3 regions of the Bradyrhizobium sp. SZCCHNR1093 genome follow, and region 3 is predicted to be linked to each of the others. Evidence: predicted binding sites of a transcription regulator. Region 3 holds the regulator's gene; each other region holds the start of a gene.
The links. The regulator LexA, encoded in region 3, represses DNA repair genes until DNA is damaged. The targets are predictions, from matches to a motif close to TGTTCNNNNTGTGTTCNG.

Region 1 (9,765 bases), on a different contig from region 3:
CCCTGGTGTCTCCGATCATTTCGACTACGAGGGCGAGCTTGCGCTCGTGATCGGGAAAGCCGGCCGGCACATCCGGCGCCAGGACGCGCTCGCGCACATCGCCGGCTATTCCTGCTACAATGAAGGCAGCATCCGCGACTGGCAGCGCCATACATCGCAATTCCTGTCGGGCAAGACCTTCGACCGGTCTGGCGCATTCGGCCCCTGGCTGGTCACGGCTGATGAAATTCCCGACCCGTCGAAACTGACGCTGCAGACCCGCCTCAATGGCGAGACCGTGCAGCGGACCACCACGGATCTCCTCATCACCGATGTCCCCGATCTGATCGTCTATTGCTCGACGATCATGACCTTGCTGCCGGGGGACGTGATCGTCACCGGCACGCCGGGAGGCGTCGGCTTCAAGCGCACCCCGCCTCTGTTCATGAAGCCCGGCGATACGGTCGAGGTCGACATTTCGGGCATCGGCGTGCTGCGCAATCCCGTGGCTGCCGAACCGGCAGCCTGACGTCTCCGCCTCGCGGAGAACCGCGAGGCGCACCAATCAAACACGACAAAAAACCAAATCTTCAAGTCCGGGGAGGATCATCATGTCGCGCTGTCTCAGATCCAGCATCGCTGGCCTGCTGCTGCTTGCAGGCTCATCCGCGCAGGCCGAAATCAAGGGGAGCGCCATCCGTATCGGTGTGCTCACCGACATGACCGGCATCTTCGCGACCGCGATGGGGCCCGGCTCCGTGGAAGCGGCCCGGATGGCCGCTGAGGAATTTGGCGGCAAGATCAACGGCAGGCCGATCGAAATCATTCAGGCCGACCATCAGAACAAGCCGGATATCGCGGTCGCGATCGCCCGGCGCTGGTTCGAGCAGGACGGTGTGCAGGCGATCGCCGACGGCGGCAGCTCCGGCGCGGCCCTTGGCGTCCAGGAGCTGGTGCGTAGCAACGGCAAGATCTTCCTCATCTCGGGGGCCGGCGCCAACCAGCTGACCGACGAAGCTTGCGCCCCGACCTCGGTGCAATGGACGCACGACGCCTATTCGACCGCGACCGCAGTCGTCTCGGGCATCATGCAGACCAGCAAGGAGCCATGGTTCTTCATCACCGGTGACTACGCGTTCGGTCATTCAGTGGAAGCGACCGCGCGCGCCCGCATCGCCGAGCTCGGCGGCAAGGTCGCCGGCAGCGTCAAGGCGCAGCTCGGCACGCCGGACTACGGATCCTTCCTGCTGCAGGCCCAGGCCTCCGGCGCCAAGATCCTGGCGCTCAACGTCGCCGGCGACAATGCCACAGCCATCAAGCAGGCCGAGGAGTTCGGGCTTGCGGCCCAGGGCATGAAGATCGTGCCGATGTCGTTCCAGAACGTGGACATTGAAGCCATCGGCCTCAAGGCGACGCAGGGCGATCTCATCGTCACCAGCTTCTTCGAGGATGCCTCCCCCGCCGCGCGCCGCTTCTCCGACGCGTTCTACGCGCGCCGGAGGGCGATGCCGTCACAGATACAGGCCGGGGTCTATTCGGCCGTGCGGCACTATCTGCAGGCGGTGAAGGATGCCGACAGCGACGACGGCGCAAGCGTGATGGCGAGGATGAAGGCGACGCCGGTCTCGGACGCCTATGCGGACCACGGCCAGATCCGCGACGACCAGCGCATGGTGCACGACCTGTATCTGGTCCAGGTCAAGACCCCCGCCGAATCGAAGGGCCCCTGGGACTTCGTCAAGCTGGTGACGAAGATCGCCCCCGATCAGGCATTTCGCCCGCTCGACCGCAGCAAGTGCAGCCTGGTCGGTAAGTGAGCACATGAGCGACCAAGCATGATTCCGGACGATCAGCGCGCCGTCATCATCACCGCCGCGGGCGGCCCGGAGGTCCTGTCGGAGCGACAGGACTGGCCGGTCCCGCGCCTCGGACCAGACGATGTGCTGATCGAGGTCGCAGCCGCCGGCATCAACCGTCATGACTGCAACCAGCGCGCTGCCGGGCCGTCGCGGGAGCCCAATCCCGTGCCGGGGTTGGAAGCCTCGGGGCGCATCGTGGCCTGCGGCACCAACGTTCCCCGGGAACGGCTGGGTAAAGCGGTGATCGCACTGACCGACGGCGGCTCATACGCGCAATACGTCGCCACCGATCAGCATCTTGCCCTGGACTTGCCGAGCGGCCTCGACTGGATCCAAGGCGCCGCCCTGCCCGAGGCGCTGTTCACGACCTGGTTCAATTTCTTCGAGCTGATGCGCATGGCACCCGGCGAGACCGCCTTGATTCATGGCGGAAGCAGCGGCGTCGGCACGATCGCGATCCAGCTCCTGCGCGCGCTGGGTCATCCCGTCATTGCCACCGCCGGCACCGCAGAGAAGCGCGCCGCGGCGCTCAGGCTCGGCTGCAGCGCCGTGTTCGACTATGCCGATCCCGATCTCGCCGAGCAGATCCGCGCGGCGACGGGGATGCGCGGTGTCGACTGCATCCTCGACACCTCCGCAGGCGCTCACATCGCGCAGGACCTTGCGGCGCTCGCAATGGGCGGACGGATCGCCCTGCTCTCAGCCGGACATGGGAACGAGTTGGCGGTGCCGCTGCGCGGCCTGATGGCGCGCCGGGCCAGCATCACCGGCACGTTCCTGCGTTCGACGGCACTGGACCTCAAACGACGCATCGCGGCCGACCTGCGGCAACGCGTCGGGCCCCTTCTCGGGACGGCCATTCGGCCGCGCATCGACAGCACCTATCGCTTGTCCGAGGCGGCCGATGCGCACACCCGCATGGAGACGAGCCGACATATCGGGAAGATCGTGCTTTGCGTCCGCGAATGAGCGACGATCCATGTCTCTGCGCTCGTGCCGCCAAACGCAACGGCCGCCCGCCTACTGCTTGGCACCCGGAATGAGGTTCTTCAGCTTGTTCATGTCCTTGATGTTCATCTTCATGCCACCGGGCATGACGATGTCGCCGGGCTTCTGGTCGGGCTTGCAGGCGCCGAGCCACTTCGCCTCGATGGTCATCGCGGTCTCCTTGGCGGCGCCGGCGGCACCGCCCTGGATGCGCGAGGTGGTCTTCACCGTGTAGGCCGAGTTGAAGTCACCGGTGATGTCGGCATGCGAGGTCGTGTTCATGCCGCCGAAGCTGCAGACGGCATCACTGACATAGCCGGTTGCGGTCTTCTGGATGTCCTGCTTGGAGCAGACCTGCTGCGCCATCGGCGAGGCCATGTTGTTCATGTCCCTGTCGGTGGTCTCGTCGGTGCAGTGCTGCATGGTCATTTCCGGCAGCTGGCCGCCGGACCTGACCATCTTCAATTCCCACAGGCCCGCCTTGCGCACCGGCAGGTCCACGGCACGGGCCTCGTGGCTCGCGGTCACGCTGAGGAGACAGCAGGCCAGAAGGCCGATGGCAGTGCGTGTGCAGGTCATGTGTTCCGTTCCGGCTCGTTGCGCGATGTCGGAGCGAATGCCGCCCAAAGATGGCAATTAGGAGAACGTTAGTACAGCGTCCGCAGCGGCCGTTGCGCCGAGCCATAGGGCACCCAGCGGCAGGCGAACGAGACGTAGCCGCCATAGCGCGCATCGACGGCGCGGAACTTCGCGACCTTGCCGTAGGAGGCGCAATGATCGACCGCGAGCTGGCGCGCATCCGTGCGCTGGGCCAGCTGATAGGCGATGATGCCGCCGGTGTCGTTGCCCTTGAAGGGCGGCACCACGTCGGCCAGAGCCGGCGCGGCGGCCAGCAGCATCCCGACGGCCGCGAGGCCTGCAGTCTTCACGAGTCCGGCCTTCAGCGTCCGCATTGCATTCTCCTTGAGCTGGCGTGCCATCCTAAAGGTCCTGTGCGGTCAAGAAAAGAACACCAGCCTCGCGTTAACAGGACTAATCGTGGAGTGTTGCCGCGTTGCACTTGACCTCCTGTGGCCGCCGCGGCACGGTCCACGCTCCCGGATCAGCCTTGCGGACGGCCCATGCGCGACTTCAGCTCACCTTTCAAGATGTTCGGCGCTCCCTGTGGCGCGCTGCTTGCCGCCATCGTCGCCACCGCCCCGGCTCAGGCCGCCAATCCGCTCGAGATGAACTTCTGGCTGTCCGGCCCGAAGTACGAAGGCCGGGTTGCCCCCTGCGAGGCGGCCATTCCGACCATCGTGTCGCGATTCCAGGACAAGGAGAGCACCTTCTGGAATTCCTCGCTGACGATCACCGGCGTCGCCAACGTCCATGAGATCGCCTTCCGCCCCTGGCAGTCCGACAATATTCCGCGCCGCTTCTGCACCGGCAGCGTGATGATCAGCGACGGCAAGGCGCGCACCGTCAACTTCTCGATCATCGAGGATGGCGGCTTCGCCGGCTATGACCAGGGCGTCGAGTTCTGCGTCGTCGGCCTCGATCGCAACTGGGCCTTCAATCCGGCCTGCCGCGCCGCCAAGCCCTGATTCGACTTTGTCGGACCATCGGCCGCTCGCGCGGGCGGCCGGCTGACGAATGGCTGCCTCGGGGCAGCCATTTTGTTCTTGAAATGTTCCAACGCGCTGCTAGGCTCCTGGCATTGTCCGGGGAGTTCGCCATGTTCGATTGCCTGCGCCGACCTGCGGTCCTGTTGTCCATAACGATCGCCTGCTTTGCCCTCTTGGTGGGTGTGCTCGCGGCTGGCTCCGCCGAGGCGCAGGACCGTCGCCAGAACGCGCCGGGCGCGTTCGACTTCTACGTTCTCTCGCTATCCTGGTCGCCCTCGTACTGTGCCGAAGCCGACGAGCGAGGCGGCCGCGGCAGCCGGTCCCAGCAGTGCGGCGGCCGGCCCTACTCGTTCGTCGTGCACGGGCTGTGGCCGCAATACGAGAACGGCTACCCCGAATATTGCGAGCAGCCGGCGCCGCGCCTGCCGCGCAACATCATGACCTCGATGCTCGACCTGATGCCGGCGCCGGGCCTGATCTACAACGAGTGGGACAAGCACGGCACCTGCGCCGGCCTGTCCGCGAAGGCCTACTTCGAAATCATCCGCAAGGCCCGCGCCGCCATCAAGATCCCGCCGGAATTCCTCGATCTTACGGAGGCCAAGACGGTGGCGCCGGGGGCGGTCGAGGAGGCCTTCATCAAGGCCAACCCCAAGCTCACGACATCGGGCATTGCCGTCACCTGCAATCGCACCAGGCTGAGCGAGGTCCGGATCTGTCTGTCGAAGGATCTGGAGTTTCGCAACTGCGACGAGATCGACCGCCAGGCCTGCCGGCGCGACGAGGTCAACATGCCGCCGGTGCGCGGCGGCTAGCGGGGCGACCGCAGTGGGTCGGCCTGCGGCGCCTCTCGCCGCGGCGCTGATCCGATGCTCTCTGGATCCATCCGGCGCATCGACGGGGTACCCTTTTGACGCGGAACGGCGTAACTCGTACCGCATGAACTACCGACACGCCTTTCACGCCGGCGGCTTTGCCGACGTCATCAAGCACATCGTGCTGACGCGCATCCTGGTCTACCTCCAGGAGAAGCCCGCTGCGTTCCGGGTGATCGACACCCATGCCGGCGCAGGCCTGTACGATCTCACCGGCGACGAGGCCATCCGCAGTGGCGAGTTCCTCACCGGCATCGCTCGCGTGCTGCAGGCGCGCTTCTCCGAGCAGGCCTATGCACTCTTGTCGCCCTATCTCGACATCATCAGATCGTTCAATCCGAAGGCCGAGCTCGTCGCCTATCCCGGCTCGCCGCTGATCGCGCGCGCGCTGCTGCGGCCGCAGGACCGCATGACCCTGTGCGAGCTCGCGCCGATCCCCCGCAAGCAGCTGATCGATCAGTTGCGCCGCGACACCCAGGCCCGCGTCGTCGATCTCGACGGCTGGGTCGCCCTGCCCGCCTTCGTGCCGCCGAACGAGCGCCGGGGCGTGGTGCTGATTGATCCGGCGTTCGAGGCGAAGGATGAGTTCGAGCGGCTCGCGGACCGCTTTGCTGCGGCCTTCGCAAAGTGGACCACCGGTATCTACGTGCTCTGGTATCCCGCCAAGAACCGGCGTGCGACGGAAGAGCTGACCGATCGCGTCGCGGCGCTCGCGGCCGCGGCCAAGCCGCCGGGCAAGGTGCTGCGGATCGAGTTCAGTGTTGCGCCGCAGATCGAAGGCGAGGCGCTGACCTCGACCGGGCTGCTGATCGTCAACCCGCCCTGGACATTGCATGACGAGTTGAAGCTCATCCTGCAGGAACTGCAGAAGCCGCTCGGCCAGGGCGGCGCGGCGCGCTTCCGGATCGAATTCCCCAAAGCTTGAAACGGCGACTGGTCGAAAAGCCGTAGTCAATCGGCGCGGAACCGTATTATTGTGTCTGATTGTAAGACTGGCTTTACGTTCCGCTTCCGCGAATGGTTGCGGCGGGGTGATCAAGGCCTAACAAGATCCAGACGATCCGGCGTGGCGAGCGCTGGGCGTTAAGGTGGCCAACGCTTTCCGATCAAAGTGATGTCCGGTCGGACGCTGCGCAGAGCGCGCAGTGGAGGAAGCATTGCGGGGGAGGAGTTTCCCGATGGCCATGACTGGGACGGTCAAGTTCTTCAATGGTGAGCGCGGCTACGGCTTCATCAAGCCGGACGACGGTGGACGCGACGTGTTCGTGCACATCACGGCGGTGGAGCGCGCGGGCCTGAAGGATCTGACCGAGGGACAACGGATCAGCTTCGAGGTCGAGCCGGACAAGAAGGGCAAGGGCCCGAAGGCGGTGAACCTGGTCCTGTCGTCTTAGGGCGAGCCCACCAGGCGACGGTTCACGCACCAGCGTGAGACTGCAGCCGCGGGCGCCTCGACGGCACCTCATTCGTTCGTTTGGAAGCTGCCGGCAGCGCCGCCGGCTCGCGTGCACAGCATTGCCGGCTCGTACGTGCAGGCCGCGCGCGATGCTGCATACCTCCAGATTGCACGGAGCACTACGACAAAAGGGACTCCGACAAAAAAATCCCGGCCGCGCGAGCGGCCGGGAGGTTGTCGTTGGACGTTTCTTCTTCCTATTCCCTCGTTGCCATCAGAAGTGGAAGTTGATGCCTGCGCGCACAATTCCAAACCGATAGTCGTTCTTCGCCCCCGTGATCACGAAATTGCTGCTGTCGAGATCGACGTAGAGATACTCGATCTTGGCGGTCCAGTTCTGCGCCAGGCCGAACTCGGTGCCGGCACCGAGCGTCCAGCCCACCGTGGTGTGCGATTCCGAAAGACCGAAGGTCTCGGCGCGCAGGCCGCCAAAGGCGAGGCCGCCGGTGCCGTAGAACAGGATGTTGTTGAAGGCGTAGCCGGCGCGGCCGCGCAATGTGCCGAACCATGGGTTCGAGAACTTCCACGGCGCAAAGGTGTCGTTGGCGCCGGTCAGGTTGATATCGCCCTCGGCGCCGAACACCCATGGGCCGTTCTGCCAATTGTACCCCGCGGTCAGGCCGCCGGTGAGGCCGGACGGCTTGGTCGGGTTGTTGCCGACGGTGCCCCATTCGTAGCCCAGCGTGCCGCCGAGATAGGGGCCGGCCCAGCTATAGGCGTTGAGGGGCTGGCTCACGGTATAGGGCGCGCCGCGCCCATAGCCGAGATCGGCCGCCTGCGCCGAGACCGATCCGAGAGCCGCCGCGCCCAAGCCCGCCGCGGCGGCAGCACCGACCAAGAACCTGTTCATCGCTCACTCCACGCAACTCGCCGTCACCACCCGGAGCATGCGCCGCGCGACTGTGCCGCGCGGGCCGACGTGGTTACGGAACTCTCGCTTCTTTCGTGAGCTTTTATCGAGAGTTTTAGGTTAAGCCGTTGTTAAGCCGGGTTACCCGGCCATTAACGTGCTTAACGAAGCGTTACCGCCCTGCCCTGTGCATGGCGCCATCGCAAGCTGGCGAGGCGGCGCGGCAGCGCTTAATTTGTTGGACATGACCACCCACAGCTCCGACCCATCCAAGGCGCCGACGCCCCCGAGCCGGCGTGGCGCGGCCGACCTGCCGCCCGAGACCATCGACACGCCCGATCTCGATCCCGCCGCCTCGGCTGCGGACGAGGACGATGACGGCCGGCTGCCGGAGCTGGCCGAGGAGAGCCTGGAGGCGGTCGGCGAAGGCCCGCTCGCGATCGGCCACGCGGCGATCGAGAATGCCGTGCGGCTCGCGCCGACCTCGCCCGGCGTCTACCGCATGCTCAATACGGCCCATGACGTGCTCTATGTCGGCAAGGCCAAGAACGTCAAAAAGCGCCTGTCATCCTATGCGCGGGCCAACGCGCCGCTGCCGGCGCGCATCCTGCGCATGATCGCGGCCACCGTGACCGTCGAGATCATCTCGACCACGACCGAGACCGAGGCGCTGCTGCTCGAAGCTAACCTGATCAAGCAGCTCAAGCCGCGCTTCAACGTGCAACTGCGCGACGACAAGTCGTTCCCCTACATCCTGATCACCGGCGACCATTGGGCGCCGCAGATCCTCAAGCACCGCGGCGCGCAGTCCAGGCCGGGGCGCTATTTCGGTCCGTTCGCCTCGGCCGGCGCCGTCAACCGCACCATCACAGCGCTGCAGCGCGCCTTCCTGATCCGCTCCTGCACCGATTCGTTTTTCGAGAGCCGCACCCGCCCCTGCCTGTTGCACCAGATCCGCCGCTGCGCCGGGCCCTGCACCCAGGAGATCGACTTCCCCGGCTACACCGAGCTCGTGCGCGAGGCGACCGACTTCCTGTCCGGACGCAGTCAGGCCGTGAAGGCGCTCCTGGCGACCGAAATGGAGAAGGCGTCTGGCGAGCTCGAATTCGAGACTGCCGCTGTCTATCGCGACCGTCTCGCGGCGCTGTCGGCGATCTCCTCGCAGCAGGGCATCAACCCGCGCACCGTCGAGGAAGCCGACGTGTTCGCCATCCACCAGGAGGGCGGCTATTCCTGCGTCGAGGTGTTCTTCTTCCGCACCGGCCAGAACTGGGGCAACCGCGCCTACTTCCCGCGCGCGGAGAAGAGCTATCTGCCGGAGGAGGTGCTGTCGGCGTTCATCACGCAGTTCTACGACGACAAGCCGCCGCCGAAGCTGATCCTGCTGTCGCATGAGATCGAGGAAGCCGAGTTGCTCGCCGAGGCGCTGTGCGTCAAGGCCGGCCACAAGGTCGAGGTGTCCTGCCCGAAGCGCGGCGAGAAGAAGGACCTGGTCACCCATGCGCTGACCAATGCGCGCGAGGCGCTGGGCCGCAAGCTCGCCGACACCGCAACGCAAAGCCGGCTGCTGGAGGCGATGACCACAACGCTCGGCCTGCCGCAGGTCCCGAAGCGCATCGAGGTCTACGACAACAGCCACATCCAGGGCACCAACGCGGTCGGCGCGATGGTCGTCGCCGGCCCCGACGGCTTCATGAAGAACCAGTACCGCAAGTTCAACATCAAGTCGGAAGGTCTCACGCCCGGCGACGACTACGCCATGATGAAGGAGGTGCTGCAGCGCCGCTTCAAGCGGCTGGTGTCACCGTCGGAGAAGGATGTCGCACGCGCGGCCAAGGAGGACGACGTGCCGCAATGGCCCGACCTCGTCATCATCGACGGCGGCCGCGGCCAGCTCAATGCCGTCCGCGAGATCTTCACCGAGCTTGGCGTCACCAACGTCGCGCTGATGTCGGTCGCCAAGGGCCCCGATCGCGACGCCGGCCGCGAGACGCTGTTCATCCCGGAGCGGGAGGCGATCAAGCTCGAGCCGCGCGACCCCGTGCTGTATTTCATCCAGCGGCTGCGCGACGAGGCACATCGCTTCGTCATCGGCTCACATCGCAAGCTGCGCAAGAAGGACATCCGCGAGGCCGGCCTGCAGGAGATCCCC
Region 2 (9,765 bases), on a different contig from region 3:
AAGGCAAGGATCGGCCGTTCAGCCCTTTGCGGACGGGTCTGGCCGTTTCCGCGGAGGGATGGGCTGGTTTCCTGCTACCGCTCGTCGTTCTCTTTCAGCCAGCGACCGACCAGATGATGAGCAATGGCGAACGGATGCGGTCCCGCCAAGCCATCCGGATGCTGCCGCACCAGCATCTGCCGGGCCTCGTCGCGGCTGAACCAGCGCACGTCCTCGAGCTCGTTACGGTCGATGACGATGTCTTCGTTGAGCGCCCGGGCGCTGCAGCCGATCATCAGCGACGACGGGTAGGGCCAGGGCTGGGTCATGTAGTAAGTCACGTCGGTGCAGCGAATGCCGGATTCTTCGAACACCTCGCGCCGGACGGCGTCCTCGATCGTCTCGGCCGCCTCGACGAAGCCGGCGAGGCAGGAATACATGCCGGCCGGAAACTGCTTCTGCCGCCCGAGCAGGCACTTGTCGCCGGAAGCGACCAGCGAGATCACGACCGGATCGGTGCGCGGGAAATGCTCGGTCTTGCAGCTCGGGCATTCGCGCTTCCAGCCGCCCTCGCGCATCGCGGTCTTGGCGCCGCAATTGGCGCAGAAGCCGTGACGCTGATGCCAGGACACCAGGGATTTCGCCATCGCGATCGTCGCCAGCTGGTCGACCGGGGGCGCACCCTGCATCGCCATCCCGCGCAGCTCGGCGACCGACACATCGTCGCGCCCGGCGAGCTTTTCGACGGCGGCCGGCGAGATGCCCATGCCGAACACGGCCGCGCCGTCCTGCAGCCCGAGGAAGATCGTTCCCGGATTGGCGCCGAACTTCAGCGCCTCGTCGATCGACAGCAGCGCGCGCAGTTGGTCGCCGTCGCGCTTCAGCACCAGCGAATCGCGGTGCACGACATAGGCGCGCGTCGAGGGATTGCTCTCGAAGGCGATCAGCTTGTCATCATGGAAGCGCAGATGGGCGGCGCGATCGATTGGATGGCTGACGAAGGCCGGCTTTCCGAGCGGAAACAAGTCGAATGGCGACATCTCTTACCCTAACCAGATCTTGCGCCTGACAGCGCTGATGAACTGCTGCACCTCCTGCGCATCGTGAGGCACGGGCGGCGCGGCGCCCCACACCGGTCGCGGCCAGGCCACGTCACTTGTGCGTCGCGCGATGATGTGGACGTGCAACTGCGGCACCATGTTGCCGAGCGCGGCGACGTTGAGTTTGTCGCATTTGGTGATCTCCTTGAGCGCGCGCGACACCCGCGTGATCTCGGTCATCAGCTGCGCCTGCGCGACCTCGTCGAGATCGATGATCTCGACCGCGCCCTCGCGGCGCGGCACCACCAGCAGCCAAGGATAGTTCGCGTCCTTGATCACCAGCACGCGGGACAGCGGCAGGTCGCCAATGTCGATCGTATCCTTCGCAAGTTGCGGATGCAGCGACCAGGCTGATTCGGGCATGCGGCGGTTCCTGGCGGACGGTCTGGCGGGGAATTCGACGGCACCTAAAGCCTTTCCGAGCTGCGGCACAAGCCCGCGGGGCGGTGGGTCGCCCTGGCGAAGCTCGCGCTTGCTTTCCGGACCGTTTGGCCCCAAATAGGCAGCGGGAGATTGGCGGTGGACGAGCCACTCGCCAACCGGGTCAGGTCCGGAAGGAAGCAGCCCTAACGAGGTCCGGATCGGGTCGCTCGTCAGTCTCCTACCTGTTTTCTCGAGCGAATCGCGCAAAGATGGCGGGGACCCCGCGCAGGGCGGGCGCTCGACCGCGCTCCGGCTGATTGCGTCGACGACCCGCGATCGATGCCGGCCTGGAATACTCACTTGCGGATCGCTCGATGACCGACGCTGGCGCCCCACCTGTTCCGCCTGACAGCGCCGACGCTCCCGCCAAGCCCTACCGGGTGCTGGCGCGCAAATACCGCCCCTCCAGCTTCGCAGATCTGATCGGCCAGGAGGCCGTGGTGCGCACGGTCTCGAACGCGTTCGAGACCGGCCGGATTCCGCAGGCCTGGATTCTGACCGGCGTCCGCGGCGTCGGCAAAACCACGACGGCCCGCATCCTCGCGCGCGCCCTGAATTACGAGCTGCCCGACGGCTCGGTGAAGGGCCCGACCATCCACATGCCGGTGCTCGGCACCCATTGCCAGGCGATCATGGAAAGCCGGCACATGGACATCCTGGAGATGGACGCGGCGTCCCATACCGGCGTCGACGACGTCCGCCAGATCAATGACAGCGTGCGCTATGCTCCGGCCAGCGCGCGCTACAAGGTCTACATCATCGACGAAGTCCACATGCTGTCGACGGCGGCGTTCAACGCCTTCCTGAAGACGCTGGAGGAGCCGCCGGAGCACGCCAAGTTCGTGTTCGCCACCACCGAGATCCGCAAGGTGCCGGTCACGGTGCTGTCGCGCTGTCAGCGCTTCGATCTGCGCCGGGTCGAGGCCGAGGTGCTGATGAAGCATCTCCAGGGCATCGCGACCATGGAAGGCGTGACGATCGAGCCCGAGGCGCTCGGTATCATCGCGCGCGCCGCCGAAGGCTCGGTGCGCGATTCGTTGTCGCTGCTCGATCAGGCGATCGCGCACAGCGCCGGCGAGGTGCGCGCCGATGATGTCCGGCAGATGCTGGGCCTCGCCGACCGCACCCGCGTGATCGACCTGTTCCACCATCTCGCCAGCGGCGACATTGCCGCCGCCTTCAAGGAATTCCGCGAGCAGTATGACGTCGGCGCCGACCCCGTGGTCGTGCTGTCGGATCTGGCCGAGTTCGTGAACTTCGTCACCCGGGTGAAGGTCGTGCCGGCGACGGCCGACAACGTCGCCTTCAGCGAGACCGAGCGGCTGCGCGCGCGCGACTTCGCCACCAAGCTGTCGATGCGGGTGCTGTCGCGGATGTGGCAGATGCTGCTCAAGGGCATTGCGGAGACGCAAGGCGCGACGCGCCCGGCTGCAGCGGCGGAAATGGTGCTGGTGCGCATCGCCTACGCGGCCGATCTGCCGACGCCCGACGAAGCCATTCGTATGATCGAGCAGAGCGGTGGTGGCTCGCCGATCGTCACGAACGGCGGCGGGGCGCGTCCTGCGCCGGCATCCGGCATGAGCGCGGGGGCGCCGCCTGTGATGACGTCGGCGCCAATGCAGGCGCCGCGGGCGCAAGGCCCGACGCTCGCCGCGGTCGGCGGTTCGATGCGCCCGCAGGCGATGTCATCGCAGCCGTCGCCGGCATTACAGGACCAGCCCGCACTGCGCATAGGGAGCTTTCAGGAACTCGTCGCGCTGGCCGGCAAGAACCGTGACCTGATCACCAAGAGCGCGCTCGAGATGGACGTGCGGCTGGTCCGCTTCGAAGAGGGACGGCTGGAGATCGCGCTGGAACGGACGGCGCAGCGCTCGCTTGTCTCGGACCTCGGGCGCAAGCTGGAGGACTGGACCGGCCGGCGCTGGACGGTGATCGTTTCCAACGAGCCGGGCCAGGCGACCTTGCGCGAGCAGAATCTGCGCGCCAAGAGCGAGCGCGAGGCGGCGGCGGAGGCCGATCCGCGCGTGCAGGAGATCCTGGCGCGGTTCCCGGGCACCAAGGTGGTCGAAGTGCGCCGGCTCGCCCCCGAGCCGCCCGAATCGGACGCCAGTGCTGTCGAGCCGCCCGACGAGTCCGACGATGATGATTTCTAGAGCATGATCCGGAAAAGTGGAAACCGGTTTTCCTCGCGACAAACGCCAAAGGCGTTTGCGCGGAGATCATGCTCAACAAGATGACTGATGATGAGGTGCTCCGATGGCTGACTTTCTCGGCATGATGAAACAGGCGGCGCAGTTGCAGACGAAGATGCAGGAGATGCAGGAGGAACTCGGCAACGTCGAGGTCGAGGGCATCTCGGGCGGCGGTCTGGTTGCCGTGCGCATGACCGCCAAAATGGACGTGAAGAGCATCAAGATCGATCCGTCGCTGCTCAAGCCGGAGGAGGCCGAGATCCTGGAGGACCTGCTGGTCACCGCGCATGGCGATGCGCGCCGCAAGGCTGAAGCCGCGATGCAGGAGAAGATGCAGGCCATCACCGGCAAGCTCGGCCTGCCGCCAGGCTTCGGTTTTGGTTAGTTGACCTGATGACATTCGTGAACTGATGGCCGTCGCCGGTCCCGAGATCGAACGCCTGATCCAATTGCTTGCGCGCCTGCCCGGCCTCGGACCGCGCTCGGCGCGGCGCGCCGCGCTGCATCTGATCAAGAAGCGCGAGGCGCTGATGGTGCCGCTTGCCTCGGCGCTGCAGGTCGCGATCGATCGCATCCAGGTCTGCAAGACCTGCGGCAATATCGATACGCAAAGCCCGTGCACTGTGTGCACCGATCCGCGTCGAGATCCGGCGATGATCGTCGTCGTCGCCGACGTCGCCGACCTCTGGGCGCTGGAGCGCGCCAAGGCCTCCAACGGCCGCTATCACGTGCTCGGCGGCACGCTGTCGCCGCTCGATGGCGTCGGCCCGCAGGATCTCACCATCGATGCGCTGGTGCAGCGCGCGCATGCGCCCGAGGTGTCCGAGATCATCCTCGCTTTGAATGCGACGGTCGACGGCCAGACCACCGCGCACTACATCACCGACCTCCTGCAGGAGGCGAACGTCAAGGTCACGCGGCTGGCACATGGCGTGCCGGTCGGCGGCGAGCTCGATTATCTCGACGAAGGCACGCTTTCGGCCGCGATGCGGCAGCGGACCTTGTTCTAAGCACAGACGGAAGTGGAATGATGACGAAACGCGGATTCGGCAAACGGCTGGCTTTGGGCGCGATTCTGGCGGCGCTCTCGGCGCCGTCAGTGCTGGCGCAGCAAAGCGAGGCGCCGCAGAAGGCGGGCAAGCCGCTCAATGCCGGTGACGTGCTGTCGGGAGAGCTGAACGCGCTCAAGCTCAAAGGCGCCAAGCCGGGCCAGCCGTCCGCCGCCTATCAGATCACGAGCGAGCCGCGCCGCCTGCCGCCGCCGAGCGGGCTGTGCAACCTGGAGACCGGCCCGGAGACGTTCCAGCTCGTCACCGCGAACACGGCGCAGGCGTCGCAGCTCAAGGGTCTGCTCGGCAAGCAGATCGCGGTCAAGGTCGACGAGATCGCCTGCGCCCAGGATGCGGGACAGATGAGCGAGGCGGTCGTGACCAAGTGGAGCTTGGTGAAGCGGTGAGACCTGATCGGGGCGTCCACGCTAACGCGGCGTCCTGGCTTTCCGCTGTCGTCGCTCGGCTCGACCGGGCGATCCAGTACGCCGCGGCTGCTCGCTCGATGGCTGAGGTCTCTGGAATACTGGGTCACCCGTCGGAGCCTGTCATCGGGCTCGTCGAAGACGACACCCGGTGGCTGGCGACGACGGTTGAATGTAAGGCGGCAGCTACACCTTCACTGGCCCCAACTGGTCGAAATGTCCGCGCCGCTGCAGCCAGGCGAGCAGCACGAGGCTCGGGATCGCGACCAGCACGCAGATCACGAAGAACAGCGGCCAGCCGGTCGCCTTCGCCACGTAGCCGGCGCCTGACGACAAATAGGTGCGCCCGACCGCGGCGAGCGCGGTCAGCAGTGCATATTGGGTGGCGGTGTGCAGCGGGTTCTGACACAGCGCGGAGAGATAGGCGACGAAGATCACGGTGCCGACCGCGCTGGTGAAGTTTTCCGCCGAGATCGCCAGCGCCAGTGCCCATTGATTGACTCCGACGATCGCAAGCCAGGAGAACGAGAGGTTCGCCATCGCCTGCACCACGCCGCCGATCCAGAGACTCGTCGCGAGCGAATAGCGCCGCGCGACGAAACCGCCGGCAAAGCCGCCGGCGAGCGTGGCGGCGAGGCCGACGCCTTTCACGATCGCGGCGTAGTCGACCTTGCTGAAGCCGAGATCGATCACGAACGGCGCGGTCATCGTGCCGGAGAAGGCGTCGGTGAACTTGAACAGCACGACGAAGGCGAGCGCCGTGAGCGCATCACGTCGGCCGAGGAACTCGACGAAGGCTCCGGCAGCCGCATGCATCACGCGGGTGAGCGCGGTGTCGGCGCCCATCGCGGCCTCCGCCTGCTGCGACTGTGCCGGCTCGGTCGCCGCGAGGGCCGTGATCGTGCCGATCAGCACCAGTCCGGCCATCGCGACATAGCCCCACATCCAGGACGATGGCCGCGACAGTCCGCTGGTTTCGAACGCACTTACTACCACCAGCGCGCCGGCGGTCGAGACCAGCATGCCGATGCGATAGGCGGCGACATACGCCGCCATGCCCGCGGCCTGCTCGCTCTCCGGCAGGCTCTCGACGCGGAAGGCATCGACCACGATGTCCTGGGTCGCCGACATCGCGGCGACCAGCAGCGCGGCCAGCGCCACCATGAACGGCGCATGTGCCGGATCAGTGAGCGCCAGCAGCAGGATGGCGCCGATCAAGAGCAGCTGTGCGAACACCAGCCAGCCGCGCCGCCGTCCGAACGCGCGCGTTAGCAGCGGCACGTGCAGCGCGTCCACCAGCGGCGCCCAAAGGAATTTCAGCGTGTACGGCGTCCCGACGAGGGCGAACAGCCCGATCGTGCCGAGATCGACGCCGAGCTCACGCATCCAGATCTGAAGCGTCGAGCCGGACAACGCCAGCGGCAGGCCCGACGAGAAGCCGAGGAACAGCACCACGAGCACGCGCGGCTGCAAGTAGACGGCCATGCTCTCGCGCCAGGTGGGGGCGGGTTTGGCGGCGCCGGGGCTTGGAGCGGCAGCAGGGATCTCGGAAGCGGCGTCAGGTGCGGTCATGGGCGGGTGGTAGCAGATTTGAACGGCCTTCGCGACGCCACCATCACTCCCCCACCTGCACGCGTCCCGCCAGCGGAAACAGATCCGGCGTCGTGCCGGTAACCGGCGCGATGCGTGGTGAGTCCACCGGCGAATCCTGCTTGCTGAAATCGAGCTCCTCGATGCGGGCGGCGCGCTTCTCGATCTTGTCGGCGGAAATGAGGATCTGGCGGATGTCCTCGCCGACATCGCCGAAATGCTTCTGCAGTTTGAGCACGCGCTCGCGCAGGCGGCCGAGATCGTCGCCGAGATGGATCACCTCGTTGCGGATCTGGTCGGCGGCGTCGCGGATGCGCGCATCCTTCATGATCTGCTGCATGACCTGGATCGCGAGCATCAGCAGCGATGGCGACACCAGCACGACGCGCGCGCGATAGGCTCGCTGGATCACGTCATCGAAGCCGTCATGGATCTCGGCATAGACCGATTCCGACGGCACGAACATCAGCGCCGTGTCCTGCGTCTCGCCGACCACGAGGTACTTCTCGGCAATGTCATTGACGTGGCGGAGCACGTCGGTGCGCAGCCGCTGCGCCGCGGCGCGCTTCTCCTCCTCGGTCACGGCGTCGTGCAGTGCGGTCACGGCTTCCAGCGGAAACTTGGCGTCGATGCACAGCGGTCGCGAATCGGGCAGGAACACGACGCAGTCGGGCCGCTTGCCGCTGGCGAGCGTGTGCTGAAACGCGTAGCTGCCCTTCGGAAGCCCGTCCTGGACGATCGCCTCCATGCGCGCCTGGCCGAAGGCGCCGCGCGACTGTTTGTTGGCGAGGACGTCGCGCAAGGTCGTCACTTGCGTCGTCAGCTCGCTGAGATCACGGTGGGCGTTGTCGATGATGCCGAGGCGCTCGTGCAGCACGCGCAGACTATCCATTGTGTGGCGCGTGCTCTGCTCCATCGACTGTCCGACGCGGTGGGTGACCGCATCGAGCCGTTCGTTCACGCTGCGGGCCAGGTCCACCTGACGGCCGGCGAGCAGCTGGGCCATCGCGTCGACCCGGCCGGAGGCCTCGCTCTGGACGCGGATCATCTCGCCGAACCGTTGTTCGAGCTCGTCAGCCCGCATCGCCTGCTGGGCGGCGAGCTCCGCGCCGCGCCGTCCGGAGCGGGCCACGGCGGCCACGATGATCACGAGCAGCAGCAGCACCAGTACGCCGAATCCGATCAGCGCATCGCTCGCCCTGATGGGCAGGTCGCCGATGATGACGACGACAGGATTGAGGGATTGGCTGACGGTCATCACCCCCGTCTATCCGATTCGCGCAAGCTCGCGAACGAAGAGAGAACAATTATGGTTAAGGGCACGTTAAGAATCATGGTTAACGAAACGTTGAAATTCATGGTTAGTGAAGTCTTAACCGCGAGCCATCACATTGACCCCGCCGGTTCCGCGGCTTAAATCGCGCGCCATGTCCCTAAGAGAAATCATCATCCTGCCGGACCGGCAGTTGCGGCTGGTGTCCAAGCCGGTCGAGAAGGTCACGCTGGAGATCCGGCAGCTGGTCGACGACATGTTCCAGACCATGTATGACGCGCCGGGCATCGGGCTCGCAGCGATCCAGGTCGCGCAGCCGCTGCGCGTCATCACCATGGATCTGGCCAAGCCCGACGTGAACGGGGAAGGCAAGCGCGAGCCGCGCGTCTTCATCAATCCGGAGATCGTCGCCAAGTCGGACGAGCTGTCGGTCTACGAGGAAGGCTGCCTGTCGATCCCCGAATATTACGAGGAGGTCGAGCGGCCGGCGCGCGTGCGCGTGCGGTTCATCGATCTCGACGGGGTGGTCCGCGAGGAGGATGCCGAGGGGCTCTACGCCACCTGCATCCAGCATGAGATCGATCATCTCAACGGCGTGCTGTTCATCGACTATCTGTCGAAGCTGAAGCGCGACCGCGTGATGAAGAAGTTCACCAAGGCCGCCAAGCGCGCCAGCGAGTAACGATCAACTCTCTCCTCCGTCATGCCCGGGCTTGACCCGGGCATCCACGTCTCGCCGCGCGTTACAGGCAGCTCGACGTGGATGGCCGGGACAAGCCCGGCCATGACGCGGAGGATTCGGCAATGCAGGATCTTCCACCAGATGCCGCTTCGCCTGATCTTCATGGGCACGCCGGATTTCGCCGTGCCGACCCTGCTCGAACTCGCCGGCCACGGCCACGAGATCGCGGCGGTCTATACGCGCGCGCCGAAACCCGGCGGCCGCCGCGGCCTCGCGCTGCAGCCGACGCCGGTCGAGACCGAGGCGCGCCGGCTCGGCATTGCCGTGTTCACGCCGAAGACGCTGAAGACCGAGGAGGCCTTGGCCGAGTTTCAGGCTCATCAGGCCGATGCGGCCGTGGTCGTCGCCTACGGCATGATCCTTCCCCAAGCCATTCTCGATGCGCCCAAGCTCGGCTGCTACAATCTCCACGCTTCCCTGCTGCCGCGCTGGCGCGGTGCCGCGCCTATCAACCGCGCGATCATGGCGGGTGATGCCGAGTCCGGCGTCATGGTGATGAAGATGGATGTCGGGCTCGACACCGGCGATGTCGCGATGGCCGAGCGCCTTGCGATCACCGACGCGATGACGGCGTCCGATCTGCACGACCGCCTGTCGCGGATCGGCGCCGATCTCATGGTGCGCGCGATGGCGGCGCTAGAGCGCGGCGGGCTGACGCTGACGAAGCAGGCAGAGGAAGGCGTCACCTACGCCGCCAAGATCGAGAAGGCCGAGGCGCGGATCGACTGGACGAAGCCGGCCCACGCGGTGCTGCGGCACATCCACGGCCTGTCGCCATTTCCTGGCGCCTGGAGTGAGTTCACGCTTGATGGCGAAGCGGTCCGCTTGAAGATCCTGCGCTGCGCGCTTGCCGACGGCGGGGGCGAGCCGGGCGCCGTTCTTGACGAGCAGCTCACCATCGCCTGCGCCGACGGCGCCATCCGCGTCACCGAGCTACAGCGCGCCGGCAAGGGTCCCATGAAGGCCGCGGATTTCCTGCGCGGCACCCGTAT
Region 3 (9,765 bases):
GCGCTGTACTTCACCGCCGATCACGAGCCGGTGCTCTGGATCGCCGCCACCACCGCGGCGCTGCTCTGCATCGTCGCCATCATGATGCGGCGGCATCGGATGTTTCCGGTTGCCGTGATGATCGCGGCGGCGGCGTGCGGCTTTGCCGCGGCGACCATCAAGACGGCGCGTGTCGCTCATCCAGTGCTGGCGCGGCCGTTGTATTCGGTGGCGCTGTCCGGCTTCGTCGAGGCGCGCGACATCCGCGAGCGCAGCGATCGGATCGTGCTGCGCGTCACCGCGATGGAGAGCCCGCGCAACGCCGCCACGATCGCGCGCGTGCGGCTCGCGGTGCGTAAGGGCACGGCGCCCGAGGTCGGCAGCTTCGTGCAGCTCAAGGCGCGGCTGCTGCCGCCGATGGCCCCGGTGCGGCCGGGATCCTACGACTTCGCGCGCGACATGTTCTTCCAGGGCATCGGCGCCTCCGGCTTCGTGATGGGCGCGATCACGACGGCGACGCCGCCGCAGGCCGCCGGCTTCGGCCTGGGCTATGCGGCGGCCATGCAGGGCCTGCGCGATGCGATCGACGCACGCATCCGCGCCCGCCTGACGGGCGATGAGCGCGCCATCGCCACCGCGCTGCTGACCGGCCGGCGCGACGCCATCACGCCCGATGTCAACGATGCGATGTTCGTCTCCGGCCTCGGCCACGTGCTGTCGATCTCCGGCTATCACATGGCCGTCGTCGCCGGCGTCGTGTTCTTCGCCGTGCGCGCGCTGCTTGCGCTGATCCCCGGCCTCACTATCAGCCATCCGATCAAGAAATGGGCGGCCGCGGCGGCGCTGGTCGCGGCGGCGTTCTACCTGCTGCTGTCGGGCGCGGAGGTCGCGACGCAGAGATCGTTCTTCATGACGGCCGTGGTGCTGATCGCGGTCATGGTCGATCGCCGCGCCGTCACCTTCCGCACGCTCGCGGTCGCGGCGATGATCGTGCTGATCGCGGCACCCGAAGCGCTGGTGCATCCGAGCTTCCAGATGTCGTTCGCGGCGACGCTCGGCCTGGTCGCGCTGGTGCAGTTCGGCCTGCCCAAACTGTTTGCGAGGCCGGACAGCTCCACGACGCAGCGCATCGCGCTGTGGGGCGGCCGCGAGCTCGCGATGCTGCTGCTGGCCTCGCTGATCGCGGGGCTTGCGACCACGCCCTATGCCGCGTTCCACTTCCATCGCGTCACGCCCTATGGCGTGCTCGCCAATCTCGCGGCGATGCCGGTGGTTTCGGTGCTGGTGATGCCCGCCGGACTGCTTGGCCTGCTGGCGGCGCCGTTCGGGCTCGACGGTCCCTGGTGGACGCTGATGGGCCTCGGCATCGACTGGATGATCGCGGTGACGCGCTGGGTGGCGGCGCTGCCTGGTGCGGTCGGGCGCATCCCGGGCTTCGGCATCGGTCCGCTGATCCTGGCCAGCCTCGGCGTCATCCTGATCGGCCTGCTGCGCACACCGCTGCGCTGGTCGGGCGCCGTCGGGCTCGTGGTGGCCACCGCGTGGGCCGCCACGACGCCGCTGCCCGACGTCCTGATCGCCGGCGACGGGCGCGCGGTGGCGGTGCGCGGCAGTGACGGACGTCTGCATGTGATGCGCACCGGCAAGGACGTGTTCGCCACCAAGGAGTGGCTCGCGGCCGACGCCGATGCCCGGCTGCCGGCGGATTCATCGCTCGCCGATGGCGTCTCCTGCGACGAGGCGGGCTGCGTGGTCACGATGGCCGACGGCCGATTCGCCGCCTTGACCCTGCGCACCGAGGCGCTCGACGATGATTGCGCCCGTGCAGCGCTGATCGTCACCGCGCGCGCCGCGCCGTCATCCTGCGCGGCGGCCGTCATCGATCGCCAGCGCCTGCAGCAGCAGGGCGCCTTGATGCTGGTGCAGCGGGGCACCGGCTTCTCCGTCACGCCGGTGCGCGCCGGCGGCACCGACCGCCCGTGGTGGCCGGCGCCCGCCGAGGCCGGCGAGTTCGACACGACGCTGACGCCGCGTGCGCCGGTGTCGCGGCTTCAGGACGCGACGCCGCCGGAGACGGAGCAGGGCGAGCAGGATTGAGCGCCGGACAGCTCGAACGTGCTGAGATGATACAACGTGCTGAGATGATACTCGGTGTCGTCGGGTCCATCGAACAGCGAGGGACCTTCGACCAGCGTGAACGCAGCGCCCGGATATCGTTGCCAGACGGCGATGTCATCAACCGTGACCGTTAGCCATCCGAACGGAAGCATGTAGCGGCCGGGCTCGGTGATCCGGTCGGCCTTGTTCCAATCGATCTTGTTGACCGCGGCGGCAAGCTCCCCCGGCACACAATGCCGGCCGAGGGATGTCGTTCCTATTCGATGCGATGCCGGAGCGTGAGGTTCGCCCGAAAGGACCTTGCGCTTGCAGAAACCAAATCTCCCCCGGCCGAAAGCTCGCTCATGACCGAGAGAAATGCGGACGCGCAGGCGCTCAGGTGATGCTGATGCGGCGAATCGGTGTGGCCTGCGAAGCCGGAACGTCCTCCGCCACGCCCGGGCGGCGCTCGGCCGGCTGCTTGCTGACCGGCAATTGCAGCACGGTGACGCGCTGGCCCTCGCAGAGCTGGGTCACCAGCACGTGGCGGCCGTCGGCGAATTCGATCGCGTCGTGATGGCGATCGGGGATGTGCGTCTCGATGCTGTTGAACTTCGCGACGCGCTCGCGGATCGTCCGGGTCCAGAGCCAGCGGCTGTCGTAGCGGACGTCCTCGACAAATGCCAACTCGGTGCCGGGCAGCATGCAGACTGCGACGGTCGGCTCGCTCTCGAGGGCGAAGCCGCGGGTGGCGGTGCCGCGAAACGTCGTCGAGATCAACGTCTCGCCGACCTTGGCGGGACGGGACGCAACCGCATGGAGGCTGTAGTCACACATCGGATCGCTCCTCGTTGAGAGATAGCCGACCCACGCTCCCCCCGGACAGGCGCAGGCCTCTATCAGAGTGGACATCGAGGAGATGTTAGCGCGCGCTTCACGGCAATTCTGCGCTGATCTGCACCGCGTGCGCCCGCGGGCGATCACAAGCGTTTGAGCGTGCCGCGCTGCACATCCTGAGGTGCATTCGCGCGTGACCAATTTCGATCGGCGGAGAAGCGCGTGCGCTCGCCGCCGATCGACCGATCGCGTCCGCGATCAGTATTTGCGATACAGCCCGACCAGCTTGCCTTGGATCTTCACCCGGTTGGGCGGCAGGATGCGCACCTCGTAGGCGGTGTTGGCCGGCTCCAGCGCGATCGATGCGCCGCGGCGGCGGAAGCGCTTCAACGTCGCTTCCTCATCGTCGATCAGCGCTACCACGATGTCGCCGGTGTCGGCGGTCTCGTTGCGCTGGATCAGCGCCATGTCGCCGTCGAGGATGCCGGCATCGACCATGGAGTCGCCGCGCACCTCGAGCGCATAGTGATCGCCGTTGCCGAGCATGTCGGCGGGCACGCTGATGGTGTGGCTGCGCGTCTGTAGCGCCTCGATCGGGGTACCGGCGGCGATGCGGCCCATCACCGGCACCGCGACGGGGCGCTCGCCATCGTCCAGCGCGGGAGTGCTGGTGCGCACCTTGCCGAGATTGCCCTCGATCACCGATGGGGTGAAGCCGCGGCGGTTGTTGGCGGCCTGTGACAGCTCGGGCAGCTTGATCACCTCGATCGCGCGGGCGCGGTTGGGCAGCCGGCGGATGAAGCCGCGCTCCTCGAGCGCCGTGATCAGGCGATGAATGCCGGACTTCGAGCGCAGATCGAGCGCATCCTTCATCTCGTCGAAGGACGGCGGCACGCCGGCTTCCTTGAGCCGCTCGTTGATGAACCGCAGAAGTTCGTACTGTTTGCGCGTCAGCATCTCGACCTGGTCCCCAGTTTGTTGTCGTCCGAGTCCAGGAGCTGCGCCTTGAGCACAAACCGGCTGAGAGCGCCTTGGAGTCGGACCATCATCGCGTCGCCCGCAACATACTAAAAACAAATCATGAACGGACACTATATGTTCGATGTGTGTTCCGCAATCCTTAAATTGTAGTGAACGGACCGGGCTTTGCCGGGGGAAACGGCCTAGCTCGGCAGGCGCAGGATCTCGCACGGGCTGCCGGCGGCGGCCTTCGGCGCAAACGCCCGCCGGATCACCAGCGCCTGCGAGAGCGCGAGATTGCCGAGCAGCGACGAATCCTGCTGGGTCACCGGCGTTGCGATCAGGGTGCCGTCGGCGCGCTCCTCGAGCTGCGCCCGCAGATAGTCCTCGCGCGAATCGTTGGCCCCGAGTTCGCGGCCGAGCAGGGCGGTCTCGCGTGGCATGCGAGCTTCGTCGCGGCCGAGCAGCCGCCGAATCAGCGGCACCAGGAACAGGATGGCGCAGACATAGGACGACACCGGATTGCCGGGCAGTCCGATCACCCTCATGTCGCCGAGCCGTCCGTGCATCATCGGCTTGCCCGGCCGCATCGCGATCTTCCAGAACGCCATCTCGACGCCCTCGGCTTCGAGCGCCTGCTTGACGAGGTCGTGATCGCCGACCGAGGCGCCGCCGGTCGTGATCAGGATGTCGGCCTTGGCCTCGCGCGCCCGCCGGATCCCGGCGATCGTGGCCTCCATCGTATCCGCGGCGATGCCGAGATCGATCGGTGTCGCGCCCTCGCTGCGCACCAGCGCCCGCAGGGCGTAGCCGTTGGAATAGACGATCTGGCCCGGGCCGGGCGTCGAGCCAGGCATCACGAGCTCGTCGCCGGTGGCGAGCAGCGCCACCTTCGGCCGGCGCCGCACCGGCAGTGCCGGATGATTCATGCTGGCCGCCAGCGACAGGTCGCGGTCGCTGAGCCGGCGGCCCGCCTTCAGCAGCACCATGCCCTCATGAAAGTCGACGCCGGCGGGCCGGATGTGCCGGCCCTTGATCGCGGCCTCGGTGATCACGACGTGGCCATCTTCGGCGATCGTGTCCTCCTGGATCACCACCGCGTCGGCGCCCTCAGGGACAACGCCACCAGTGAAGATGCGCGCCGCCTCGCCGGGTCCGACCACGCGATCGAACGGCCGCCCCGCCGCGACCTCGCCGATCACCCTCAGCCGCACCTTGGCCTGGGCTGCGTCCGCCGCGCGCACGGCGTAGCCGTCCATCGCCGACATCGCCTCGGGCGGCTGCGTCCGCAGCGCCGCGAGGTCGCGGGCCAGGATGCGGTGATGGGCCTCGTCCAGCGTCACCAGCTCCTCGGCCAGCGGCTCCGCGCCGGCGAGCACGGCGGACAACGCATCAGACACCGGCATCAGGGCCATGAGAGTTCCTTCGGATGGAGACGGCAGATCGAATGAGTCGCCTTCTAACCGAACGCGCACGGCTCGGCCAAGGGCTCAGGCCGCTTCCTGCCTTCTGATCGTCTGATGTTGGCCGCGTCCGGGCCGCTGCCTCACGACCGCGCGAGAAACCCTGCAATCAGTGCGCAGAAGGTCGACCGCAGTGCCAAGGCGTTGGCCGATGCGCCGTTCCGGTTAGCTCCCGCCCCGCGTTCTATCCAGCAGCTGCGCGACAGGCGGCGCGCTCGGTCGTGTGCAGGATATCCGCCACCATGTTCCGCAGCCAGACCGATGCTGCATCACGATCGAGCTGCAGCGGCCAGACCATCGAGACGGCCGGCAGCCGCAGCTTCAACGGCGCGGGACAGAGCGTCAGCCCAAATCGCGGCCCGTAGAGCTTTGCCATCCTGGTCGGTATCGTCGTGATCACCGGTGATGCGGCGACCGTCGCCAGCACGCTGAGGAATTCCGAGGAGGCCGAGACCACGTTGAGCTCGGTCCCGATCTCATCCAGCGCCGCCTCCAGACAGCCCTGCAGGCTGTTGGTCAGCGTCACCAGCGCGTGCGGAAGCGACAGATAGTCGGCGAGGCTGATCGGTGTTTTCATCGCGATGCGCTTTGGATTGTAGACGCAGCTCAGCGCCTGCTCGAACAGGAGCTGGGATCTGTGCCGCTGTGCGACGGCGTCGAAGCAGCCGACCGCGACATCCAAGGCTCCGTCGTCGAGCAGGCGATGCACTTCGTTACGCTCGGTCGGCCGGCTGAGAAGCCGCACGCCGGGCGCCGTTCGACGGAGCACCGCGGTGAGCTCGGGGATCAGCAGCAGCTCGACCTCACTTGAAAATCCCAGGCGGATGGTGCGCTGCTCGGTCGCCGGGTCGAACTCCGGTGCGGCATGCAGCGCTGCCTGCATCTGCCCCAGCGCCGCCCGAACCGGCCCGGCGAGCACCGCAGCCTTTGGCGTCGGCTGCATGACGGCGCCGACGCGGACGAACAGCTCGTCCTGCAGCAGCACGCGAAGCGTCGACAGCGTATGGCTCATCGCAGGCTGACCCACCTTGAGGCGTGCGGCCGCGCGCGTCACGCTGCGCTCCTGCATGAGCGCGTCGAACGCGACCAGCAGATTGAGGTCGAAGGAGCGAAGATCGAAGTGATCGATGGACTGCATGAGCTGGATCGATTTGAGGAATGTATGACCTAGTCCTAGATCTCGGCCCAGACAAGACCACCGTTCGGATCGAGGCGGCCAGACATGCAGGACATCACGACCTATCGCGTCGGAGACGCCACCATCACGAGGATCTTCGAGATCGGCCTCGATGCGGTCGAGGGAGAGTTTTTGTTTCCGGGCGTAGAAGCAGACAGCATCGTTCGGGAACGAGGCCAGGTGGGGCCGGGATCGGTCGATCCGCACACGGGATCGTTGCGCCTGAGCATCCATAGCTGGCTGGTGCGGACGCCAGAGCGGGTGGTCCTGATCGACACGGCCACCGGCAATGACAAGGAGCGGCCCGGCGCAGCAGTTCTGCATCGCTTGAACGAGCCGTTTCTCGACCGGCTGCGGGCGGCCGGCGTCGCCCCTGGCGATGTCGATCTCGTCCTGATGACGCATCTGCACGCGGATCATGTGGGGTGGAATACGCAGCTTGCCGATGGCCGTTGGATGCCGGTGTTTCCCAACGCCCAGCACATCTTCTCAGGCCGCGAGCGCGCCTATGTCGCCGCACTCTCGGCCGGCAACGGCTCGGACGCCGCAATCAGAGACGCAGCTGGGCTTGGCCCAATGCTGCATCCACCGATGCCTGGGGTCTACGAAGACAGCGTGCTGCCGATCGTCGAGGCCGGCCTCGCGCGCGAGATCACGGTCGATGGCAGCGAGGTCGTCGACGGCTTCCGTTTTCTGCCGAGCCCCGGTCACAGCATCGATCACGCCTGCATCAGCTTCAGCTCACGTGGCGAGCGCGCGCTGTTCTGGGGCGACGTGATGCATCATCCGCTGCAGGTCGCGCGTCCGGACTGGAACTCGGTCTATTGCGAATTCCCGGATGCGGCGCGGACCTCACGCCGATGGGCGATGAACCATGCCGCCGAGACCGGCTCCCTCGTGCTCACGACCCACTTCGCCGAGTCCTCGGCCGGGCGGATCAGCCGCGACGGCGACCGGTTCGCGTGGCACTTCGCCTGATCCGAGGTGACCATGACCGAGAACGCAACGTCCTCCTCGCGCATCGTTTCCGAGCGCCGCCTGATCGAAGGCCCGGTGTCCGATGTACAGCTTCAGCTCATCAACAAGCGCCGGCATGACGTGCAACGGTTCTCGGCCGAGCGCACGCTGGCGATGATGCACGGCGCCACCTTTTCATCCGCCAGCCTGTTCGACGTCGCGGTTGGTGGCGCCTCCTTCATGGATGTCCTGGCGCAGGCCGGCTACGATGTCTGGGCCGTCGATGCGCGCAGCTATGGCGGCTCCAGCCGGCCGCCGGAGATGTCGCGGGCGGCCGAGGAGGGATCTCCATTGGTCAATGCGCGGACCGCCGTGGACGATTTCGGCGCGGCGGTGGACTTCATCTGCCGGCATCGCGACGTCCCGCGCGCCAACGTGCTCGGCATGTCCTGGGGCGCCACCGTCGCGGGCATGTTCGCGAGCGCGGCGAGCGCGAAGCTCGAGAAGCTGATCCTGGTAACGCCGCTCTGGCTGTCCAGCGAGCCGCTGCGCATCGACGCCGGCGGACCGCTCGGCGCCTATCGGATCGTCAGCCCGCGCGCGTTCGAGGCTGCGTGGCGCGGCGCCGCTCCGGAGCAGGCGCGGGACAAGCTGATTCCGGACGGCTGGTTCGAGTCCTGGGCGGAGGCGACGCTCGCGACCGATCCGGACTCGCCGTACCCCGGCGCGATCCGTGCGCCTTCGGGCGCGGTGCAGGACGTGCGCGAGCATTGGACCGTGGACCAGCCGATCTACGATCCCAGCACGATCAACTGCCCTGTTCTCGTGCTCTCGGCGGAATGGGATGTGGACGTCCGCTTCGACGTGGCGCACGACCTGTTCGTTCGTCTCGTGAGCGCGCCGTACAAGCGCCTGGTCGAGATCGGGCAGGGCACGCACATGATCCTGATGGAGCGAAATCGACGGCAGGCGTTCGATGCGGTGATCGGATTTCTGGACGAGCGCGTCGTGCCGGCGCGTTGATCGTCGCGCGGACGGCCTGCACCGCGTTAGAGCGGATGCCGAATCCAGACATTCGGCTCGACATAGGCGGCATGGTCGTGCTCGACCGACGCGAGCACGGGCACGAGAGCAGCGGGGACCTCGATCTCACCCGAGCGATCGAAGGTCACGCCGGTCCATTGCGACCACTCGGCGAGCGTGCCGACGATGGTCATCGAGCACGGCGCGATCTTGACGATCTCGCCACCGATGCCGAGGTGCGTGCGCAGCCAGGAATCGACCAATCGGCCGTCTTCGCGCCGCTGATCGAGATAGGCGCGCATCGGCGTCCGCGGCGCCAGATGTTTCTGGTTCGGCCGCACCGGCGCGTACAGCTCGGCAAAACCTTTGGCGCGTGCGCAGCCTTTCAGAGCCGCGAGCATGGCGAGCGAGCTGCCGGGCACGCGCGCCTTCGGCAGCAGCGCAATCTCCAGCGCGCTCATCGTCGTCGGCCGCCGTCCCAGCAGGCGGTCCTCGTGACCCCAGCGGATCACCTCGTCCCAGCCCGCATCCGGCAGCGTGCGGCGGCCCTCGATGCCGAAGGTGAAGGGGACGGCGAAGGCGCGCCCGACCACCTCGTCACCGGCGAGCGCCACGTAGGCGCAGTCCGCATATTGGTCGAACACTGGCGGATCATAGTACAACGTCGCCGTCCGGTCCTGCCGCATGAACTCCGGCCAGATGGCATCCAGCTCGGGCGAGAACACGCGCGGGATCAGGTCGGGCCGATCACGCAAACAGATGATGTCGAGGGGCATTCGGTTCTTCCGGGCCGCGGGGGCGTGCAGAGCGGACAGCTTAGGCGGTCGGGCCGTCTGCGACCAGCGGATGTGGCGGGAGACGGGCCGGATCGCTCCCTTGCCGGCGGTCGAATTTAGGATTCGCTTTTTCGGAAAAGTCTGCTATGCTGATTTGGTCCCGTGCTCGACAGGAGGGGCGCTTCGCGATCGTCACGGACGTGGAGCGCGGGATGCGGTGGCCGCGACGTGCCGCAGCGTGCTCGGATGGCACGCGGACGAACGGCATGGCGCGGACGTGAAGTCGCGTGGTCCTGGCATCCCGAAGCTGATGCCAAGCCGGCGGGTGATGATGATCCCGACGGCGACGGTGGCCAACAAGCCGGGCACCGGGGAGATCGCGTATAAACGTGAAGACCATCGCGCAGGGAATGCCGGATGTCGGCTGGACCTGTGGTGACTGCCGCCTGCTTTTTTTCTGCAGGCGGGCCATGGGTTGCGGCCAGCAGCCCGGCAT

Region 1: a site for LexA is predicted at 4,485-4,502, ahead of QX070_RS09430 (ribonuclease T2). Genes of this name have one in related genera too.
Region 2: a site for LexA is predicted at 8,047-8,064, ahead of QX070_RS03655 (DNA recombination protein RmuC). Genes of this name have one in related genera too.

The regions. Positions count from the first base shown of each region.
Region 1 is NZ_JAUHJJ010000002.1:814,350-824,114, reverse strand. Features, by position in the region: gene QX070_RS09460 (fumarylacetoacetate hydrolase family protein) at 1-508, shown strand, start outside; gene QX070_RS09455 (ABC transporter substrate-binding protein) at 591-1,796, shown strand; gene QX070_RS09450 (NAD(P)H-quinone oxidoreductase) at 1,815-2,807, shown strand; gene QX070_RS09445 (DUF3617 domain-containing protein) at 2,859-3,404, opposite strand; gene QX070_RS09440 (hypothetical protein) at 3,473-3,778, opposite strand; gene QX070_RS09435 (hypothetical protein) at 3,947-4,411, shown strand; gene QX070_RS09430 (ribonuclease T2) at 4,543-5,247, shown strand; gene QX070_RS09425 (23S rRNA (adenine(2030)-N(6))-methyltransferase RlmJ) at 5,372-6,232, shown strand; gene QX070_RS09420 (cold-shock protein) at 6,486-6,701, shown strand; gene QX070_RS09415 (porin family protein) at 6,978-7,613, opposite strand; gene uvrC (excinuclease ABC subunit UvrC) at 7,858-9,765, shown strand, end outside.
Region 2 is NZ_JAUHJJ010000001.1:765,366-775,130, reverse strand. Features, by position in the region: gene nudC (NAD(+) diphosphatase) at 75-1,019, opposite strand; gene QX070_RS03690 (HIT family protein) at 1,023-1,442, opposite strand; RNA gene ffs (signal recognition particle sRNA small type) at 1,588-1,684, shown strand; gene QX070_RS03680 (DNA polymerase III subunit gamma/tau) at 1,817-3,655, shown strand; gene QX070_RS03675 (YbaB/EbfC family nucleoid-associated protein) at 3,759-4,079, shown strand; gene recR (recombination mediator RecR) at 4,105-4,704, shown strand; gene QX070_RS03665 (hypothetical protein) at 4,725-5,150, shown strand; gene QX070_RS03660 (AmpG family muropeptide MFS transporter) at 5,355-6,740, opposite strand; gene QX070_RS03655 (DNA recombination protein RmuC) at 6,784-8,016, opposite strand; gene def (peptide deformylase) at 8,186-8,713, shown strand; gene fmt (methionyl-tRNA formyltransferase) at 8,855-9,765, shown strand, end outside.
Region 3 is NZ_JAUHJJ010000004.1:577,676-587,440, reverse strand. Features, by position in the region: gene QX070_RS17310 (ComEC/Rec2 family competence protein) at 1-2,076, shown strand, start outside; gene QX070_RS17305 (hypothetical protein) at 2,031-2,249, opposite strand; gene QX070_RS17300 (hypothetical protein) at 2,473-2,913, opposite strand; gene lexA (transcriptional repressor LexA) at 3,172-3,870, opposite strand; gene glp (gephyrin-like molybdotransferase Glp) at 4,077-5,288, opposite strand; gene QX070_RS17285 (LysR family transcriptional regulator) at 5,521-6,474, opposite strand; gene QX070_RS17280 (MBL fold metallo-hydrolase) at 6,559-7,491, shown strand; gene QX070_RS17275 (alpha/beta hydrolase) at 7,504-8,493, shown strand; gene QX070_RS17270 (hypothetical protein) at 8,520-9,179, opposite strand.